Regions from separate parts of the Kitasatospora acidiphila genome, predicted to be linked through region 1. Evidence: riboswitches for the same ligand, from Rfam matches in the RefSeq annotation. Region 1 holds a riboswitch; each other region holds the start of a gene.

The links. A riboswitch is a leader RNA that binds a small molecule or an ion and turns the genes downstream of it on or off. The one in region 1 is predicted to bind cyclic di-AMP.
Region 2: it holds a riboswitch for cyclic di-AMP, as region 1 does, so the genes downstream of both, E6W39_RS42600 (LysM peptidoglycan-binding domain-containing protein) here and E6W39_RS42710 (glycoside hydrolase family 16 protein) in region 1, are expected to answer to the same signal.
Region 3: it holds a riboswitch for cyclic di-AMP, as region 1 does, so the genes downstream of both, E6W39_RS43415 (LysM peptidoglycan-binding domain-containing protein) here and E6W39_RS42710 (glycoside hydrolase family 16 protein) in region 1, are expected to answer to the same signal.

What each region holds. Positions count from the first base shown of each region.
Region 1 covers NZ_VIGB01000003.1:1,594,291-1,601,016, reverse strand. The annotation lists gene E6W39_RS08105 (phenolic acid decarboxylase) at 1-106, opposite strand, end outside; gene E6W39_RS08100 (DUF1059 domain-containing protein) at 284-478, shown strand; gene E6W39_RS08095 (class I SAM-dependent methyltransferase) at 695-1,756, shown strand; gene E6W39_RS08090 (ribonuclease) at 1,833-2,228, opposite strand; cyclic di-AMP (ydaO/yuaA leader) riboswitch at 2,475-2,656, shown strand; gene E6W39_RS42710 (glycoside hydrolase family 16 protein) at 2,660-3,982, shown strand; gene E6W39_RS08075 (hypothetical protein) at 3,993-4,295, opposite strand; gene E6W39_RS08070 (IclR family transcriptional regulator) at 4,456-5,235, opposite strand; gene aceB (malate synthase A) at 5,366-6,726, shown strand, end outside.
Region 2 covers NZ_VIGB01000003.1:269,461-276,186, forward strand. The annotation lists gene E6W39_RS02330 (pyridoxine/pyridoxamine 5'-phosphate oxidase) at 1-90, opposite strand, end outside; gene E6W39_RS02335 (pseudouridine synthase) at 90-1,049, opposite strand; gene E6W39_RS02340 (serine hydrolase domain-containing protein) at 1,188-2,588, shown strand; cyclic di-AMP (ydaO/yuaA leader) riboswitch at 2,754-2,919, shown strand; gene E6W39_RS42600 (LysM peptidoglycan-binding domain-containing protein) at 2,923-3,738, shown strand; gene E6W39_RS02350 (MarR family winged helix-turn-helix transcriptional regulator) at 3,882-4,304, opposite strand; gene E6W39_RS02355 (LLM class flavin-dependent oxidoreductase) at 4,495-5,397, shown strand; gene E6W39_RS02360 (methylated-DNA--[protein]-cysteine S-methyltransferase) at 5,454-5,963, opposite strand; gene E6W39_RS02365 (hypothetical protein) at 6,254-6,726, shown strand, end outside.
Region 3 covers NZ_VIGB01000003.1:850,199-856,924, forward strand. The annotation lists gene E6W39_RS04675 (AMP-binding protein) at 1-1,131, shown strand, start outside; gene E6W39_RS04680 (hypothetical protein) at 1,128-2,135, shown strand; gene E6W39_RS04685 (MarR family winged helix-turn-helix transcriptional regulator) at 2,143-2,565, opposite strand; gene E6W39_RS39080 (SRPBCC family protein) at 2,710-3,156, shown strand; gene E6W39_RS04695 (PPOX class F420-dependent oxidoreductase) at 3,322-3,747, opposite strand; cyclic di-AMP (ydaO/yuaA leader) riboswitch at 4,022-4,184, shown strand; gene E6W39_RS43415 (LysM peptidoglycan-binding domain-containing protein) at 4,191-5,231, shown strand; gene E6W39_RS04705 (YchJ family protein) at 5,315-5,734, shown strand; gene E6W39_RS04710 (NUDIX domain-containing protein) at 5,764-6,267, shown strand; gene E6W39_RS04715 (YciI family protein) at 6,149-6,523, shown strand; gene def (peptide deformylase) at 6,520-6,726, opposite strand, start outside.

The DNA.
Region 1 (6,726 bases):
GCCGCTTGCCGTCGGCCGAGTAGGCGTTGCGGAAGACGGCTCCGTTGTCGACCTGGAAGAGGTACGTCCGCCCGGCGAAGGCGGGCAGGGCAGCGGTCTCGCTCATGGCGGGGGAGTTCTCCGGTCGAAAAAAGTCGGGGTTGTGGGACTCCTCCCACGCTATCGGAATGGCGCGGCGGAGGGAGAATGGTGACGCGACACGCGCGTGCCGCGGCTCGTCGGCCGTCCGGCCAGCCGGTGGCCTCCGGTGGGTGCGGCGGCGTGCCGGGTCGGGAGGTCCACGATGCGCAAGGTCGCCGACTGCCGAGAGTTCCCCAGCGAGAGCAACTGCTCGCTGTGCATCACCGGCGAGGAGGAAGAGGTGGTCCGTGCCGCCGCCGAGCACGCGGTCTCGGTGCACGGACACCAGGACGGCAAGGAGCTGCGCGACCAGATCCGCGCGACGCTCAAGGACGAGCTGGTGCTCCAGCACACCTGAGCACGGTCCAGCCTGAACACGTCCCGGCCGGGACATGGCCCGGCCGGGACGCGGACACACCTGAACACACGTCCATGCCCGGACATCCGTCGAGCCGCTCTGCGGCCCACGGGAGTCCCACGGGAGGTTCCGCATGGCCGGGGCGGCACCGGTCTGCTGAACTGGAGGTACGCCGAGGAGGTGGTCACGGTGGCCGAGCATGCCGGGGGCGATGCGATGAACGCCGGCGAGGAGGGCCAGGTGATGGAGTTCCTGGGGCGGGTCATCACCGATGCCGGGGCAGCCGTCGCAGGGCTCTGCACCGCGCTCGGCGACCGGCTCGGGCTCTACGCCGCGATGGCTGGCGCTGGTCCGATGACCACCGCCCGGCTGGCGGAGCTGACCGGTCTCGAGGAGCGCTACGTACGTGAGTGGCTGGCCGCCCAGGTGGCCGGGGAGTACGTGGAGTACGACGCGGCGGACGACACCTACCTGCTCCCGGACGTGCACGCCGCGGTGCTCGCCTACCCGGAGGTCCCGACCTATGCCGGCGGCTTCTTCACGCTGCTGCAGGCGCTGTACGCGACCGAGGACTCGCTGCTGGAGGCGTTCCGCACCGGAAACGGGGTCGGTTGGGAGCAGCACAGCAGCGCGCTGTTCTCCGGTACCGCCAAGTTCTTCCGTCCCGGTTACATGAGCGCATTGGTGCCGGAGTGGATCCCGGCGATGAACGGCACCGAGCGCAAGCTGCGGAACGGCGGTCAGGTGGCCGACGTGGGCTGCGGCTACGGCTACTCGACGCTGCTGATGGCGCGCGCCTACCCACAGTCGCGGTTCCACGGCTTCGACTTCCACCTGCCGTCGATCGAGGCGGCGCGGGCGATAGCCGCCGAGCAGCGCCTCGCCGACCGGGCCGACTTCGAGGTGGCTACGGCCCAGGACTTCCCCGGCAGCGGCTATGACCTGATCACCTTCTTCGACTGCCTGCACGACATGGGCGACCCGGGCGCGGCCCTGCGCCACGCCGAGCAGGCCCTGGCCGACGGCGGGAGCTGCATGATCGTCGAGCCCAACGCCTCCCCGGACGTCGCGGCGAACGCCAACCCGATCGGCCGGGCGCTGACCGCTGCCTCGGTCGCGATCTGCCTGCCCTCGGCGCTGGCCCAGCACGGGCCGGAGGCACTGGGCAACCACGCCGGTGAGGACGTCATGCGCCACCTCGCCGACGACGCCGGTCTGCATCACTGGAGGCTGGCCGCCGAGAGTCCGGTGAACCGGGTGTACGCCGCGAGCCGGTAGCCGTCCGAGCGGTCCCGCCGCCCCCGAATCGTCGTCGGGGGCGGCGAGGCCGTGCCGCGGCTCGATCAGCAGGCGATCAGCAGGTGAAGTCGATCAGGTAGAACGTGGCGTAGTGGTCGGAGGTGTAGTAGTCCTCCTGGTCACCCTCGCCGGTGATGATTCTGCGGGCGCCGCGGGTGGGAGCGCCGGGGGTGATCACGGTGTACTCGTGGTAGTAGCCGTAGGACTGGGCGGGCAGGACGCCCTCGCGGTTCTGGAAGACCACGCCGTCCTGGGAGTACGGGAACGGGCCGCCGTTGGCGATCTCGTTCAGGGTGTCGTCGGCCTGCTGGGGGAGGGCGCTCTGGCAGATGTTGCCACTCACATCGGCGTGGGCGTCGGTGGCGACGAGAGCGGTGGGGGCCAGGGTGAGCAGGCCGACGGTCAGCACGGACGCGGTACGCGACTTCAACGCGCGTAGAAGAGTCTGCATGTGCAGCAGTCTGGAGTCCTGGGAGCTTCCTGGGAAGGTGTCGCGCAAGACTTCATGTCCACGTAACTTGCCTGCTGCGCAGGCTACTTGTGGGCGTCGCCGACGGGGGCGGCAGGGGGCGGTGTGACCCTTGCGACACTTCTTAAACATTGTTAATGCTCACATCATCTGCCTAGCCTGCACGCATTCGCCGACTCCGGCGGATCCATCGTCGGGACGCCGAGTCCTGCCTGCCCGACGCCGGTGACCACAGCATCGCCACGGGCAGGAGCGGGGGACCCAGTAGTGCCGCGACTCTGCTCGCGCGCCCATGTGGCGTGCGGCGTGCGCCGCGGCTAGGGGTGAGGCCGTCCGCTCCCACGGGCGACGGCCGGGCACAGTGCGGCCCGAACCCGACAGCTAACTCCGCAGGCGTCGCACGAGGAACTGCCGTGATCCCTGCCGCCACCCCCGCCCGCCTCGGCATCGTCGCCGGCGCCCTGGGTCTGCTCGCCGTGCCGATGGTCGGCCAGGTCAACGCCTGGGCCAGCCCCGCCGCCGCGCCGACCGTCACCCAGGACCGCCTGGCCCCGACCAGCGCCGCCGCCAACGCCAACGTCACCGCCGACCTGACCGTCCACTCCAGCTCCTGCTTCACCGTGCAGAGGCTCGGTGTCGGCGTGCGCGACGCGGCCGGCCACAACCTCGACTTCCCCGGCTCGCACACCAATGTGCAGCTCTGCCCGGGCGGGGTCTCGATGACCACCGGCGCCCGCAGCTTCCCGATCGGCAGCTACACCGTCTTCGGCTACTACCAGGACCACGCCGGTGCCTGGCACAACCTGGCGAGCAAGCAGCTCACCGTCGCCAAGACCGCCCCGACGCCGGCCCCGCCCCGGCCCCGGCCCCGGCCCCGGCCCCGGCCCCGGCCCCGGCCCCCGCGCCGACTCCGACCCCGGCGCCGGCTCCCGCCCCGGCCCCGGCGCCCGGCTCCAAGCCCACCCCCACGCCTACCCCACCCCCACCCCCACCCCCGCCCCGACTCCGTCGCCGACTCCGGCCTCGCCGATCGCCGGGAAGTCGCTGATCTGGTCGGACGAGTTCAACGGCAGCGGTGTGGACACCAACCGCTGGAACGACACCAGCAGCGGGGCCTACCACTACGGCACCCACAACCCGAACGACAACAAGCTCGACTGGATCGACCCGTCTGCGGTCACCATCGCCAACGGCGTCGCCACCTTCACCGCCACGCCCAGCACCAAGGTCCTGGAAAACGGCAACAAGGCCTGGAACACCGGTCTGCTCACCACCCAGAAGTCCCGCAGAACTTCCAGGTGCACACCGGCGACTACGCCGAGACCCGGGTGCAGCTGCCCAGCCAGCAGGGCGCCTGGGCGTCGTTCTGGACCTGGGAGAACGGCAACACCGCGCTGGGGACCAGCCACGGTGAGATCGACTCCTTCGAGTACCACCCCGACAACCCGAACGTGCTGGAGCTGACCAACCACGTCAACACCGCCTACAAGGGCGACCGGGACGCCAACGCCATCAAGCCGGGCGGGTGGGTGACCGTGGGTACCTACTACGGTGCCAACTCGGTCGACTGGTACGTCAACGGCGTCAAGGTCTTCTCCGACGGCAAGGGCGTCGGCCAGAACTGGTCGGCCAGTCTGATCCTGGACATGGCCATCAGCGCGGGCAAGTACCACCCCTCGCCGTCGACTTCGACCCCGATCACCATGGCGGCCGACTACGTGCGCGTCTACCGCTGACGCAAGTCGGCTACCGGGCGACCCGGACCACGAACGACCCCGTGTCGTTCGAGTGGTCCGGGTCGTTCGCGCTCCCCACCTCAACCCGCCCTCCGGTGAGGCTTCCTGACGCGCCGTCGGCGATCCGGATCGGCACCAGCGCGGTCGCTGACCGCAGTACCCCGAGTCCGGCCGGGAAGCTGCAACGGACCACGGTGCCAAGGTGGTTGGGGGTGCAGTCGGCCGGGAAGTAGGGCCCGACGGCATGGGTGCGGGCGGGCAGCCGGACCGTCACGGTGAACTTCCCGGCGACGTCGGGCCCGTTGTTGGCCACGAGGGCGTGAACCGTGGTGGTGCCGCCGGCCGGGCCGGATCCGGGTCGAGCGGCACCACCATGAGGTCGGCGGGGTGGCCGACCAGCACGGCGGCACTGAGCAGGGGCACGAGCAGCGAGCGCATGGTGTCACTCTAAGCCACCGTACATATTCGAAGCGTCAGGGCGCGAGCACGCTGCCGAGGCGTTCGGCGATCCCCTGCATCACGCTGACCAGCGGCTCGGCCCCGCTCTGCTCCTCCAGTGCCCGGATCCGGGCCTCCGGGCCGGACACCGAAAGCGCCGTCGGAGTCGGCGCGCCCGGCACCGCCACCGCGATGCAGCGCACGCCGATCTCCTGCTCCTGGTCGTCGATCACATAGCCGACCTCGCGGGCCCGGGCCAGCTGCGCGAACAGCTCATCCCGGTCGGTGACGGTGAACTCGGTGTGCGCGGGCAGCGGTTGGCTGCCGAGCACGGTGCGGGCCTCCGCCTCGGGCAGCTGGGCGAGCAGCGCCTTGCCGACCCCGGTGCAGTGCGGCTGCACCCGGCGGCCGACCTCGGTGAACATCCGCATCGAGCGGCGCGACTGCACCTGTCCGACATAGACCACCTCGCCGCCCTCCAGCACGGCCAGGTTGGCGGTCTCGCCGGTGGCCTCCATGAGCTCGGCCAGATACGGCCGGGCCCAGCTGCCGAGCAGCCGGCCCGCGGTCTCGCCGAGCCGGATCAGCCGCGGGCCCAGGGTGTAGCGGCGCGCGCTGTCCTGGCGGACATACCCCTGCTGCGCGAGGGTACGTACCAGGCGGTGGATGGTCGGCATCGGCAGCCCGGAGATGTTGGAGAGCTCGCTCAGGGTGGCGATGCCGCCGGTGTCGGCGAGCGCCTCCAGCAGCTGGAAGGCGCGCTCGACGGACTGGACGCCGCCGCCGGCGCGGTCGGGTGCTGAGCTGCTGGGCACGGCTTGAGTCCTCAACTCTCGGGGATCTGGTGCTGGGGGAGTCTGGCGATCCGTCAACAAACCGTTGAAATTCTGTATCGCGGAAACTAGTCTCCACCTTACAGAATCGCCGTTCAAGGAGTGTCCTGCCATGGCTACCGACCAGGCTCCGGTCGTCACTGTCGCCGGCCCACGGGTCCCCCGCGCGGAGGAGGTGCTCACTGAGGAGGCCCGCGCCTTCGTCGCCGGCCTCCATCGGGCCTTCGAACCACGCCGGCAGGAACTGCTGGCCGGGCGCCGGTGGCGCCGGGCCGAGATCGCCCGGACCGGCTCCCTCGACTTCCTCCCCGAGACCGCCGACATCCGGGCCGGAGACTGGACGGTGGCCCCGGCGCCGCGGGCGCTCCAGGACCGCCGGGTGGAGATCACCGGCCCGACCGACCGCAAGATGGTGATCAACGCCCTCAACTCCGGCGCCGAGGTCTGGCTCGCCGACTTCGAGGACGCCACCTCGCCGACCTGGGAGGCCCTGGTCTCCGGTCAGCTCAACCTGATCGACGCCTTCGAGGGCCGGATCGACTTCACCTCCCCGCAGGGCAAGGAGTACAAGCTGTTGCCCGCCGGTCAGTTGGCCACCGTGGTGGTCCGGCCGCGCGGCTGGCACCTGGACGAGCGCCACCTGCTGGTCGACGGCACCCCGGTGTCCGGCGCCCTCTTCGACTTCGGCCTCTACTTCTTCCACAACGCCCGGCGGCTGCTGGCCAAGGGCGAGACGGACCCCAACTCCGGGCCGTACTTCTACCTGCCGAAGACCGAGAGCCACCTGGAGGCCCGGCTCTGGAACGACGTCTTCACCCACGCCCAGCGCGAACTCGGCATCCCGCACGGCACCATCCGGGCCACCGTGCTGATCGAGACCATCACGGCCGCCTTCGAGATGGACGAGATCCTCTATGAACTGCGCGACCACGCCGCCGGGTTGAACGCCGGCCGGTGGGACTACCTGTTCTCGATCGTCAAGAACTTCCGCGACGCCGGCGAGCACTTCATCCTGCCGGACCGCAACACCGTGGGCATGACCTCGCCGTTCATGGCCGCCTACACCCGCCTGCTGGTGCGCACCTGCCACCGGCGCGGCGCCCACGCGATCGGCGGCATGGCCGCGTTCATCCCGTCCCGCAAGGACCCGGAGGTCAACGCGGCGGCGCTGGAGAAGGTCAAGGCCGACAAGGACCGCGAGGCGGCCGGCGGCTTCGACGGCTCCTGGGTGGCCCACCCCGACCTGGTGCCGGTGGCCCGCGCCGGCTTTGACGCGGTGCTGGGGGAGCGGCCCCACCAGAAGGACCACCCGGGCACCGAACAGCCGGTCACCGCCGAGCAGTTGCTGGACATCGCCGGCGCCGGCGGCTCCTGCACCGCGGCCGGACTGCGCAACGCCGTCGCCGTCGGCCTGCGGTACTGCGAGGCCTGGCTCGGCGGGCTGGGCGCGGTCGCCATCTTCAACATGATGGA
Region 2 (6,726 bases), 1.3 Mb from region 1:
GTCGAAGCCCGGCAGCTCGCGGGCCATCGCGGGGCGGGCGAAGAGCAGCTCCCGCAGCTCGGCGAGGCGGCGGTCCGGCGACTCGGTCATCAGCACTCCAGAAGGTGTCGGTCAGCCATGACGGGTTGGTCGGCCCAGGCGGCCAGGGTCCGGCGCGAGCGCAAGCGCAGCTCGCGCCCGGTGATCGGATCGGTGAACTCCAGCGTGGTCGCCAGCAACTGCAGCGGTCGGCTGAAGTCGTCCGGCGCGACGGGTGGCAGCACCACGGGGTAGACCGGGTCGCCGATGATCGGCGCACCCAGCGAGCTCATGTGCAGGCGCAGCTGGTGGGTCCGCCCGGTCAGCGGCACCAGCCGGTAGCGGGCCAGCCCGCCGCGCCGCTCCAGCAGCTCGACCCGGCTGACCGCGTTCACCTCGCCGGGCTCCTCCCGGGCCGCGATCACCCCGCGCTCCTTGACCATCCGGCTGCGCACGGTGCGCGGCTGCTCCAGTTCGGGCAGGTAGGGCGCCACCGCCTGGTATTCCTTGTGCACCAGCCGGTCGCGGAACAGGCCCTGGTAGGCGCCGCGCGCCCGGGGGTCGGCGATGAACATCACCAGGCCCGCGGTCAGCCGGTCCAGCCGGTGCGCGGGCACCAGGTGCGGCAGGTCCAACTCGGTGCGCAGCCGGGAGAGTGCCGTCTCCACCACATGGCTGCCGCGCGGCGTGGTGGCCAGGAAGTGCGGCTTGTCGACGATCACCAGGCGTTCGTCCCGGTGCACCAGCTCCACCGGGAACGGGACGGGCGTCTCGGCGGGCAGGTCGCGGTGGAACCAGACGCTGGCGCCGGGCTGATAAGGGGTGGCCGCATCGATCGGGCCGTCGGCGGTGACGATCTCACCGCCCTGGACCATCTCGGCGAGCCGGTCCCCCACCTCGTCCGGGAGCCGGTGCGCCAGGTAGTCGGCGACCGTGGCCCAGCCACCGTCCAGCGGCAGTCGGACCCGCACCGGATCGACTCCCTGCCGCTGGGGCAGCGGGGCGGGGGCGGGCGGGGTCCGGCGTCTCATGCAGCAGAGCTTATAGAGGAGCGTTCCCACCCCGCCCGGGCGGCCGGGCCGCGCCGGGGGACGGACCGGCCGCGAATTGCCGGGCTGTCGCGGGCCCGGCCGGGTATGGTCGGTCGTCGGCCATCCACCCAGCCGCGAATGCGAGGTCAGATGTCGGTCGTCTCCGACGAGTTGCTCCCGCTGGAACTGCTTCCGCAGACCCGCCGGGCCCTGCTCCACCGGATCGCGGTCGGCCAGGCGGAGGGCCGGACGCCCTCGCTGGTCGGGGCCGTGATGCGCAGCGGGCGCATGGCCTGGTCCGGCGCGCGCAGCATGATCGAGGGCCATGCGCCCGACGCCAACGTGCAGTTCCGGATCGGCTCGATCACCAAGACCTTCACCGCGGTGCTGGTGCTGCGGCTGCGTGACGAGGGCCTGCTCGATCTGGCCGACCCGCTGGAGCAGCACCTGCCCGGCACCGCCGCCGGGCACGCCACCATCCGTGAGCTGCTCTCCCACACTGCGGGGCTGGCCGCGGAGCCGCCCGGCCCGTGGTGGGAGCGCACCCCCGGCTCGCTGCGCCCGGAGCTGTCCGAGCTGCTGGAGGAGCAGCCGTTCCGCTACCCGGCCGGGGAGCGCTTCCGCTACTCCAACCCGGGGTACGCGCTGCTGGGCGCGCTGGTCGCGCGGCTGCGCGGCGAGCCGTGGGGGGAGGTGCTGCACCACGAGGTGCTGGAGCCGCTGGGGTTGATCCGCACCACGCTGCTGCCGCAGGCCCCGCACGCGGGCGGGTTCGCGGTGCACCCGTGGGCCGACGTGATGATGCCGGAGCCGCTCACCGACACCGGGGAGATGGCGCCGGCCGGCCAACTCTGGTCCACGGCAGCCGATTTGTGCCGGTGGGCGGCGTTCCTGGTCGGCGGGGACGACAAGGTGCTGGCCGCCGGGACGCTGGCCGAGATGCGCCGGCCCGCGAGCGCGCCCGAGGGCGACTGGACGCTCTGCCACGGCCTGGGCCTGGAGGTGAAGCGGCAGGACGGCCGGCTGCTGGTGGGCCACACCGGCTCGATCCCGGGATTCGTGGCCGGGTTGTGGGCGAGCGAGAGCGAGGATCTGGCAGGGGTCGCGCTGGCCAATGTGACGTCCGGCACGTCCACTGGAACGATCGCCGCCGATCTGGTGCGGATCGTGGCCGAGCACGAGCCGCGGTTCCCGGCGCCGTGGCGCCCGTTCACCGACGCCGATCCCAGCCTGCTCGCGCTGACCGGGCCCTGGTACTGGGGGACGAGGTCGCTCGCCGTGCATCTGCGGGCGGGCGGCGAGCTGGAGCTGCGGGAGCCGGCCAGCGCCTCGGCGCCCACTCGGCTGCGCCCGGAGGCCGACGGCAGCTGGACCTGTCTGGACGGCTACTACGCGGGCGAGCCGCTGCGGGTCGGCCACGCCGCGGACGGCTCGGTCAGCCACCTTGACCTGGGCGGACTCATCCTGACCAGAGCGCCGTACGGCCCGGCGGAGGCGGTTCCGGGAGGTGTCGACCCGACCGGCTGGCACGCCGGCTGACTCATCGTCAGACACCCCGGTCGATCTCCCATGCCTCCCCCGGCCGAAACATGAGACAGCTCACATCAGCTTGTGATACGGCCGATGGTTTGTTTACGGTTCTTCTCGTTCGTCCTCACACGAACCTCGCTCTCCGGAACGCCGAGCCTTGCCGCCGGACCGAGCGAGTCACGTGCACCTAGCACCACGGCAAGGGCGGGGGACCCACAGGTAAGACCGCCCCACCCGGAGCTTCTCCGGGCGGGGCTTGGGGTGAAGCCGCGCCTAGCGCGGCCGGGCAACTCCAGCCCGAACCCGACAGCTCACCTCGTAGGCGTGGGAGAGGAAACACTTCATGCTCTCGACCAACGGTCGTCCCAGCCTGCCCAGCCGCTCCGCCCTCAAGCGCGCCGTCGCCGTCGCCGTGGTGGCCGGCGTGGGTGCCGGTCTCCCGCTGATCGCCGCCGGTGGCGCCAACGCCGCCACCCCGCAGCACTACGGCCACCACGCCGTGCAGTCCCACCACGAGGACGCTGCCCCGGTCGCCGCCCAGCCGGCCGCCGCGCAGGCTCCGGCCCAGGCCGCCCCGGCGAGCTACACCGTCGTCTCCGGCGACACCCTGTTCAAGATCGCCAACGCCCACAACGTGCAGGGCGGCTGGCAGAAGCTCTACGACCTGAACAAGTCGGTGCTCAGCAATCCGAACGTGATCTACCCGGGTCAGCACCTTGCCCTGGGTGCCGCCCAGCACCAGGCCGCCGCCCCGGCGCCGGCCCAGCAGCAGAGCGCCCCGGTCCAGCACAAGTCCGCCCCGGCCGCGAGCACCTCCGCCGCCGTGCAGACCACCACCCAGGCCGCCGCCCCGGCGCCGGTCGCGTCCACCCCGGGCTCGCTGCAGGCGCTGGCCGCCTCCATCGTCCCGGCCGACCAGCTGGCCTCGTTCGACCAGATCATCAGCCACGAGAGCGGCTGGAACGTGTCCGCCACCAACCCGAGCTCCGGCGCCTACGGCCTGCCGCAGGCCCTGCCCGGCAACAAGATGGCGTCCGCCGGTGCCGACTGGCAGACCAACCCGGCCACTCAGCTGCGCTGGGCCCTGCAGTACATGAACCAGACCTACGGCAGCCCGAACGCCGCCTGGGCGTTCTGGCAGACCCACTCGGCGTACTAAGCCGCCTGACCCGGTCTCACCGGTCGGACCTGTCCGACCGACCGGTGCTGCTGTACCGCTGATCCCCTCTCAGCCCTTGGCCGGTCGGCCCGACTCCGCGTCGGGCCGGCCGGCCTCGGCGTTTCCCGGGGACGGCGGCGGAGTCAGTCGGCCTCGCCGTAGCGGACCAGGTAGCGGGCGAATCCGGCCAGGTCGTCGTCGTCCCAGCCGGTGAACCGCTCCAGGAAGGACTGCCGGCGCATCTGGTAGGCCTCGTTGAGCAGTTTCAGGCCCGCCTCGCTGGGCCGCAGGATCTGGCCGCGGTGGTCGTCGGGGTCCACCTCCCGGACGATCACCCCGAGCTTCTCCAGGGCGCCGACCTGACGGCTGACCGTGGACTTGTCGAGCATGAAGTGGGCCGCCAGGTCGGCTGCCCGGCAGCCGCCGCGCTCGTGCATCAGGTCGAGCATGCTGTAGCTCACCAGGGACAGCTCGGGGTGCAGTTGCGAGGCCTTGTGCCGGGCCCGCCGGGCGAAGGCGGTCAGCTCGCGCTGGATGGTCTCGATCGAGGCGTCTCGGCCGGACAACGACGTCTCCTACAAGGGCAGGGGCTACGGTTACCAGTGGCTACTGGTTGCAGAGCACAACATTACTGCCAGCGCGGCCACCCAGGGTGACATGACCGCCCCCGTGGCTGACGTCCCGTCAGGTATTTTCTAGGGTGGCGCTCGGGGCGGGCGACTCGCCGGTCCCCGAACTCGGGAGAGGTGGCTCACCATGCAGCTGGGAGTATCCCTGGAACCGCCGCGCTGGCCGACCGGCGCCGCCGGCCTGGTCCTGCGGACCGCGCTACGGGCCGAACAGCTCGGCCTGGACTATCTGCTGGCGTCGGACCATCTGCTGCACAGCGAAGGCGGCGCGGTCCTCGATCCGCTGACCCTGCTCTCGGCGGTGGCCGGCGCGACCTCGCGGATCCGGCTCGCCACCAGCATCCTGGCGCTGCCCTACCGCCACCCGCTCACGGTCGCCCAGCAGGCGGCGGGGCTGGACGTGCTCTCCGGCGGACGGTTCGCGCTCGGCGTCGGCACCGGCTGGGATCCGGCGGAGTTCGCCGCCCTCGGACTCGACGTGCGGCAGCGCGGCGCCCGCACCGACGAGGCGCTGGCCGTGCTGCGGGCGCTCTGGAACGGCGCGCCGGTCGACTTCGAGGGCCGGTTCACCACGCTGGCCAAGGCGGTGCCCGCGACCGCGCCGCGCGCCAAGGGCGGGCCGGACATCTGGGTCGGCGGCCAGAGCGACGCCGCGCTGCGCCGGGCGCTGCGCTTCGGTGACGGCTGGCACGGCGGGGTGAGCACGCCGGAGCAGGTGCACGAGGTGCGTGGGCGGCTGGACGCCTTCGGCGAGCAGGTCGACCGCGATCCGGGCGACCTGATGCTCTCCTCGGTGTGCTTCGTGGTGCCGCCCGGCTTCGAGCCGGCGGTGCCGCTGCCCGGTGAGCCGCTGGGCGGGCCGGGCGCGAGCACGGCGCAGCTGGTCGACGCACTCGGCCGGCTCGGCAGCGCGGGACTGTCCCTGGTCTCGCTCTGGATGCCACTGGACGCACTGCAGCTGAACGACGCCCTCGACTGGGTGGCCACCGAACTGCTCGGCCAGCTGCGCGCCGTCGAGCCCGCCGAGTAGGCGCCGCTTGCGCCGGTGCGCGGGCGACCCGGTAACCGGCCGCCCGCGCACCGTGATCAGCCGAGCTGCTGCGGCAGGGCCCCCTCGCGCACCAGCAGGAACTCCTTGCGCTCCAGCCCGCCCGCATAGCCGGTGAGCGCGCCGGTCGCGCCGACCACCCGGTGGCACGGCCGCACCAACAGCACCGGGTTCGCCCCGATCGCGGCGCCGACCGCCCGGACGGCCGCGCGTGGCGCCCCGATCTGCTCGGCGAGCCGCCCATAGGTCGTGGTGGCGCCGTACGGAATGGCATCGACGGCCTGCCAGACCCGCTGCTGGAACTCGGTGCCCTCGGCGTGCAGCTCGATGGTGAACTCGGTCACCTCGCCCGCGAAGTAGCCGCGCAGCTGCTCGGCGATCCCGGCGAAGGCCGCCGGATCGTCCACCCAGCCGTCCTGGACGACGGCGGCGCGCTTCTGCCCGGTCATCGACAGCGAGCGCAGTGCGACCCCGCCCGGCGCGGCGCCGTCCCGCTCGCCGACCAGCAGCAGCGGACCGAGCGGACTGTCGACGGTGGTGTGGACGATGCCGCCCACCTTCGCGCCCGCCTTGGTGCTCGTCTTCGTGCTCGACTGAACGGTGCTGCTCACAGCGGTCTGCCTCTCTTCCTGCTGATCCTGCTACCCCTCTACTGTGCCGCCCTCCGAGGGCCGGCACCGGCGGATTTCGGACCTGGCATTCTGGTAAGGGCAAGTGTGATTCTCACTTTTTGATCACAATCACTTCACCGGTTACTCTCGATTGAGGTTCAAATTCGAACCAGCCCTGGCGTCCACCTCCGACGTCACCACCGAGGAAGCCGAGGAACAGGATCGAGATGGCCAAGCAGCCCCGCGACAAGCAGCCCGCCGACCGGATAGCCGACCGCCGGGCCAAGGCGGCCGCCGCCCGGCAGGCCGAGCTGAAGGCCGAGCGCCGGCGCCGCCTGCTGGTCCGCTCGGCCGTCGGCGCGCTGGCCCTCGCCGTGCTCGGTGGGGTCGGCGCCGCGGTGGCCTCCCAGAGCTCCGGCTCGCACGGCAGCACGGCCGCCGCGATGCCCGCGCATCCGCGCACCACCGCCGACGGGCGGACCAGCGCGGCCCCCTGGAACGCACCGGCCGACGCGAGCGCCGCGGTGGCCGCCGCCGGCCTGCCGATGCTGAGCAGCGAGGGCACCGCCGAGCACATCCACACCCACCTGGACGTCTACGTCGACGGCAAGCAGGTCACCGTACCGGCACTGCTCGGCATCGACGAGAGCGCCCAGCAGATCAGCCCGCTGCACACCCACGACACCAGCGGCGTGATCCA
Region 3 (6,726 bases), 740 kb from region 1:
TCGCTGCCCGCCGCCTTCGTCTCCACCGCGGCCCGGCCCGCGCTGCTGGCGCTCACCACCGGGACCACCGGCACACCCACCGGAGTCTGGTTCTCCCGCACCGAGTTGGAGCTGCTCTCCGCCCTGAGCACCATCTCGGCGGCCATCGGACTCGGTCTGCGGCCCGAGCACACCGTGGCCTACGCGGGCTGCTCGCGCGCCACCCTGGCCCTGCTGAACTCCGAGGAGTCGGTCACCCGGATCGGCGCCGGCTTCGTCCAACTGGGCACCATCGACCCGGAGTCCGCGCTCGACCGGCTGGCCACCCCGCTCGGCCTGCCCGGCAAGGCCCCGCAGATCACCCATCTCACCACCTCCGCCTCCTACTTGGCCGCCCTGGTGGCGCAAGCCGAGCGCGGCGGCTGGCGCAGTGAGGACTTCGGGCTGCGGCTGATCAGCATCGGCGGCGAAGTGCTCTCCACGCCGCTGCGGGAGCGGGCCGCCGCCACCCTGGGCGGCCAGGTGGCCAACTCCTACTTGATGACCGAGCTGGTGCCCGCCGGCGCGGCCCCGTGCTCGCAGGGGCATCTGCACCACGGCACCGAGTTCGGCCACCTGGAGGTGCTGGATCCGCAGAGCTGGGAGCCGACCGCGCCCGGCGCCGTCGGCATGCTGGTGCACACGCCGTATGTGCCGTACCGGGAGTGCACCCTGCTGCTGCGCTACGCCACCGGCGACCTGGTCCGGCTGCCCGCCGGGCCGCTCGACTGCGAGCTGGCCGAGCTGCCGGCCACCTCGGACATCGTCGGCCGCTGGAGTGGCCCGCTCAGTGCCGTCCTGCCCACCCGGGACCTGCTCGACCTGCTGGAGGCCGAACCCGACGTGCCGCTGCCCACCAGATACGCACTGACCGACGAGCCCGGTGGCGCGGTGCTGCACGTGCTGGTCCGCCGGCTGCCGTCGGCCGCCCTGCTCGGGCGCCTGGAGGACGGCGCCACCGCCGCCGGCCTGCCGCTGGCCGCGATCCGGCTGTACGACGACCGCGAGTCCATGCCGCCCACCGTCCCGCTCCGCGCCGATCTGCGCGAGCACGGCTTCGCGGACCTCGGCCCGTCGCCGAGCCGCCCGACCCGCCTGGCCGGCCGCTCATGAACACCACCGCCCTGGCCGCGCTCAGCGGCGTCACCGCCGTCGCTATCGCCCTCGCGCTCGGCTACCTGGCCCGGATCCGGATCCCCCGACCGCCCGTCGGCGTCCACACGGCCGGGGACGTCGCCGTGGTCTGCGTCGGTGTGGTGCTGGCCCCGCTGCTGGATCTCGCGCTGCCGACTCCCGTGGTGGTGACGGTCTTCGGCGTGGTGCTGGGCACCGCCGCGCAGTTCACCCTCGCCCCGCTGCTCGGCGGCCGCTGGGCGTGGCTGCTGGCCGCCGCCGCGGTCGGCACCACCCTCGCCCTGCACGCTTCCCCCACCGGGGTGCTCGCCGCCACCGACGCGCTGCTGCTGATCGCGGTCGTCGGGGTGGCCAACCTGTGGGTGCAGAGCGGCATGCGGGCCGCCCATGTCGCCGCGCTCGCCGCCGTGTTGGCGGTCTACGACCTGGTGGCCACCACGCTCACCCCGGTCACCCTGCGGTTCGCCGCCGAGGTGCAGGGGCAGCCGTTCGCCCCGCAACTGGCGCTCACCCGCGGCGCGCTGCCGGTCTCGCTGGGCCTGGGAGACCTGCTGCTCCTGGTGCTCTTCCCGCTCGCCGCCGCCAAGGCGTACGGCCGCCGGGCCGCACTGCTGGCCGCCGCGGTGGGGCTGGCCGTGGTCAGCGCGGTCAGCGCGCTCTTCGCAACCCACGTCCTGACCACCGGCTTTCCGCTGCTCGCCGCGCTCGGCCCGCTGATCGTGGCGCAGCAGCTGTACTGGCGGCAGCGCTGCGGGCGGGAGCGCAGCTGGGCCGAGTGGCACTCCGGCGCCCGCGAGCCCGCCCCGCCGCCGGTCAACCCGGCCGAGGCGGCGCTGCGGGCCACCGCGGCGCCCGGCCTGCCCGACGACTGCTGGCTGGCGGTGCACGACGACCGGGTGGTGGGCGTCGGCGCGACCCCGGGCCGGGCCCGCCGCGACGCCCGCCGCCTCGGTCGGACGCCGACGGCGGTGCGCCAGCGGTGAGTCGACGTCACGTCAGATTGTGCTCCACCAGGCTCAACAGACGCGCCAGCTCCCCCTGTTCGGCTGCCGAGAGGCCCGCCAGGGTCACCCCCTCCAGCTCGCCCCAGATCTCGCCGACCTGCTCGCGCAACGCCTGCGCCGCCGCCGTCGGCGCCACGATGACGGCGCGGCGATCGGTCGCGCTGCGGCTGCGGCGCACGAAGCCGGACTGCTCAAGCCGCTGCACCATCCTGGTCACCGTGGAGGCGTCCAGGCCCAGCTGCTCGATCAACTCGCCCTGCGGCAGCGGCCCGTGATCCCAGAGCAGCATCATCAGCAGCTCCTGCCCGGCATGCAGACCGGAGCGGCGCAGCAACCGCTCCGCCGCGGCGCGATGCAGGCGGGAGACCCGGGCGATCGCATGACTTGTGGTGTCTCGTATGGCAGGCACCCGTTGATTGTACGCCCAATCGCCTGGCGCTCTTATTCGATACCCCCTTGTTCTGAGGGCGGTTTGGGGATTTACTTGGCCGTACAAGCAATCGGCCACGAGAGGCCACAAGCCGGGTTCCGGCAGACGAAGGGGGAGCCAGTCATGCGCGCCATCAGTGCGAGTGTGCGAGCCAACGACCCGCAGCGCGGCGACCGGACCGCGTTGGACCGTGCGGCGATCTGGGCCGGCCTGGTCCGCAAGGCGGAGAACGCCGTGCCGTTCGTGGCCGCGATGGACGAGTGCCGGGTGCTGGAGCGGACGGCGAACGGTCTGGTCCGCGAGGTGGTCTTCCACGGCGAGCGGGTGCGCGAGACGGTGGTCTTCGAGCCCATGACCCGGGTCAGCTTCTACCGCGACGACGAGCGGGCCCGCTGGGTGATCCACAACGACATCGAGGAGGGCGCCGACGGCGAGCTGCTGCTCACCTTCCGGGCCGAGGTGGACCTCGGCGGCGGCCCCGATGAGGACGCCGTGGCGGACCGGATGCACGCGGGTTATGTGAAGGCCATCGAGACCACGCTCGCCCTCAGCCGCGAGGCGCTGGGCTGAGGGCGGGGGCGCACGTGGCGCACGGTTGAGCCAGGGAGCATGGGGCGCTGGGGCAGGTGGCGCTCGATTGAGCCCCGGGGCACGAGGCGCTCGGCTGCCAGGGCCGCGCGCCGGGGCGCCGCCGTCTGCGCTTGGCGCAGTCGGCGGCACCCCGGTTCGTCAGCGTCAGGGCGTCTGCCCGTAGAACCGCTCGACCCGCAGCGTCAGCAGCTGGCGGCGCTCCTCGACCATCGCTGCGCGGAACTCCGCCCAGTCGGGGTGCTCACCGACCCCGGCCCGGTAGTAGTCGACCAGCTGCGCCACCGTGTCGTCATCCGGCGCCTGGGCGACGGGCGTCAGCTCGGCCGTGCCCTCGGCGACCGCCCAGGTGAAGAAGTCCGGGCTGGCCACATGGAGGCTGACGCGCGGGTCACGGGCCGCGTTCTTGGCCTTGGCGCGATCCGCGGTGACCGAGACCCGGATCAAGCCCTGCTCCTGATCGTAGACATAGAAGACATTGGACATCTGCGGGCGCCCGTCCCGCTTGATGGTGACCAGCACACCGCGCTTCCCCGATGCGAACAGCTCACGCATCCTGGCTTCGTCGGCCATCAGACCTCTCCTCCGCTCCTCGACATGAACTCGACACAGTCTCGACACGAACTGGACGGCAACCAGCGGGTCGACCTCGGGCATCAACGATCCACGCGGCCTCCGCTGTCCCAGTACATCCTGCACAGCATGTCCAAGACTCCACGTGATGAGCGTGTGATGTCCACGATGCGGGGTTGTTACCACGATGATGATCCGTCTAGTCTGCCTGCCAGCCGGCATCTGCCGGCACCCGAGCGCGGCACGCCTAGTCCTGCCCACCGCGCCCGGGATCCAGACCACCACACCACGTCAGGGCAGGAGCGGGGGACCCAGGTTCAGTGCCGTCCCGCGCGGCTAGGGGTGAAGCCGCCCACCGGATCCGTCCGGTCGGGCGGCCGGGCCAACCTCCCGGCCCGAACCCGACAGCTCACCTCGCAGGCGTGCGGAGAGGAAACAGACCCATGGTCTTCACCGGCCCTGGCCGCCATCGCCGCCCGACCCAGACCGAACGGGCCGTCGCGGCGGCCACCGTGGCGGGCGCCGGGCTGGCGCTGCCGCTGCTCGCCGCCACCGGCGCGCACGCCGCCCCGGCCAGCACCTGGGACGCCGTCGCCCAGTGCGAGACCGGCAGCACCTGGACCATGGACACCGGCAACGGCTACTACGGCGGGCTCCACCTCACCCAGCGCCAGTGGGACCACTACGGCGGCGACGAGTACGGCGCCGAGCCCTCGCACGCCACCCGCCAGCAGCAGATCGAGGTGGCCGAGGCGCTGTTCGAGGACCGGGGGCCGGGTACCTGGGGGCAGTGCGCGGTCACGGCCGGTCTGACGGCGCCGGGCAACTCGCAGGGCGGCCCCGGTACGCCCAGCACGCCGGGTGCTCCGGCGACTCCTCCGGTGAGCGCGCCGAACGCGCCGAGCGCCGCACCGAGCACGCCCGCCACGCCGGGCACACCGACCTCCCCGGGCACGCCCAGCCTGCCCGGCGCGCCCGGCCTGCCCGGCGCTTCGGCGGCCCCGCCCGCGTGGACGAACCCCGCAGCGCCCGCGAGCCCGGCCACCCCGGCGCCCGCCGCACCCGGCAACGCCGCCCCGAGCGCCCCGGCAACCCCGAGCACCCCCGCCACTGCGGGCGCCCCGACGGCCACCACCGCCCCCAGCACCCCGGCCCAGGCCGGCACCCCCGCCCCGGCAGCCCCCAGCACCGCCGCGGCGCCCACCGGGCCGTCCGCCGCCGTACCGGCGCCCGCTGCACCCGCCGCGCCCCCGCAGCAGACCGGCACGCCGCAGCCCGCGCCGCCCGGCACCCAGGCGCCCGGCACGCCCACCACCGCGCTGCCCACCACCGGCGGCTACACGGTGCAGCCCGGCGACTGCCTCTCGGAGATCGCCTACACCCACCACCTGGACGGCTGGCAGCAGTTCTACCAGCACAACGCCGACGTGGTCGGTGCCGACCCGAACCTGATCCTCCCGGGCCAGCACCTCCAGTTCCCCTGATCAGCCTCCTCCTCTGATCATCTGACGGGCTGTGGGCCATGGGCTGTGCGAGTGCACTCCCCACGGCCCGTCACAATGGAGTCATGTCCCGACGCACCGCCGCCAAGCCAGCCGCCCAGCCCACCACCTGCCCCTGCGGTCTGTCCGCCGCCTACGCCGACTGCTGCGGCAAGCTGCACCGCGGCCTCGCCCAGGCCGCCACCGCCGAGCAGCTGATGCGCTCGCGCTACAGCGCCTTCGCGGTCCGGGACATCGCCTATCTGCTGCGCAGTTGGCACCCCGACACCCGCCCGGCCGAGCTCGACCTCGACCCCGGGCTCAGCTGGGAGCGGCTGGAGATCCTGGGCAGCACCGAGGGCGGCCCGTTCCACACCGCCGGCACGGTGGAGTTCCGCGCCCACTTCCGCGAGCGCGGCCGGTCCGGCAGTCTGCACGAGAACAGCCGCTTCGTCCGCCACGACGGCGCCTGGGTCTACCTGGACGGCGACCACTCCGAGGACTGAGCACAGACCACCCGCCGAAAGGATCCGCGATGGCCCAACTGCCGCTCGCCGACCATCTGCGCACCCTGCCGCACGGCATCGTGTTCGCTGCCGTGCACTTCACCGACGGCGACGGACACCCACTGCTGCTGAAGTCCGTCTACGACCCGGACGTGTGGCAATTCGCCGGGGGCAACCTGGAGTTCGGCAGCGACCCGTGGGACAGCGCCCGCCGGGAGGTCCGCGAGGAGACCGGTCTGCTGCTGCCGACCCAGCCTGCCCCGCCGCTGCTCGCCCTGCTCTTCGTGGCGGCCGCGGGCGAGTGGCCGTTCAAGGTCGGGGTGGTCTTCGACGGCGGCACCCTCACGGCCGAGCAGTTGGCCGGCCTCGCCCTCGACCCGGCCGAGCACACCGAGTTCGCCGTCCGCCCACTCAGTGAGTGGCGCACCGTGCTCACCCCACCCCGACTCGCCCTGGTCGAGGCCGTGGCCCGCGCCCGGGACACCGGCCGGGCCGCCTACCTGCACCTCCCGCCGCAGCGGACCGGCGACTAGGGCGTTCCCCGGGGGCCGCCACACGAGCCGGCCCACGCACCGGGAGTACCTGGCCGAACTGGCCGACGATGGCCGGATCGCCTTGTGCGGGCCGTTGACCAGTGACACCGGCGGGCTGCTCGTCTTCCGGGCCAAGGACGAAGCCGAGGTACGGGAGATGGTGGATCACGACCCGTACGCGGAGGCGGGCGTGCTCAGCCACGTCCGGATCGAGCAGTGGAGTCCGGTGCTCGGCTGTCTCGCCGCACGGCTCTAGTCCACCGGGCGGGCCGCCCGGTCCCGGCTGCCCATCAGCTTCGCGGTCAGCGCCTGCCGCTTGGCGAACACCTCGGTCCGGCGCTCGGTCATCTGCCGCAGCGCGTCCTTGCGATCCCGCTTGGCGAGCCGGTCGACGTAGAGCCGGCCGTCGAGGTGGTCGGCCTCGTGCTGCAGGCAGCGCGCGAAGTATCCGAACCCCTC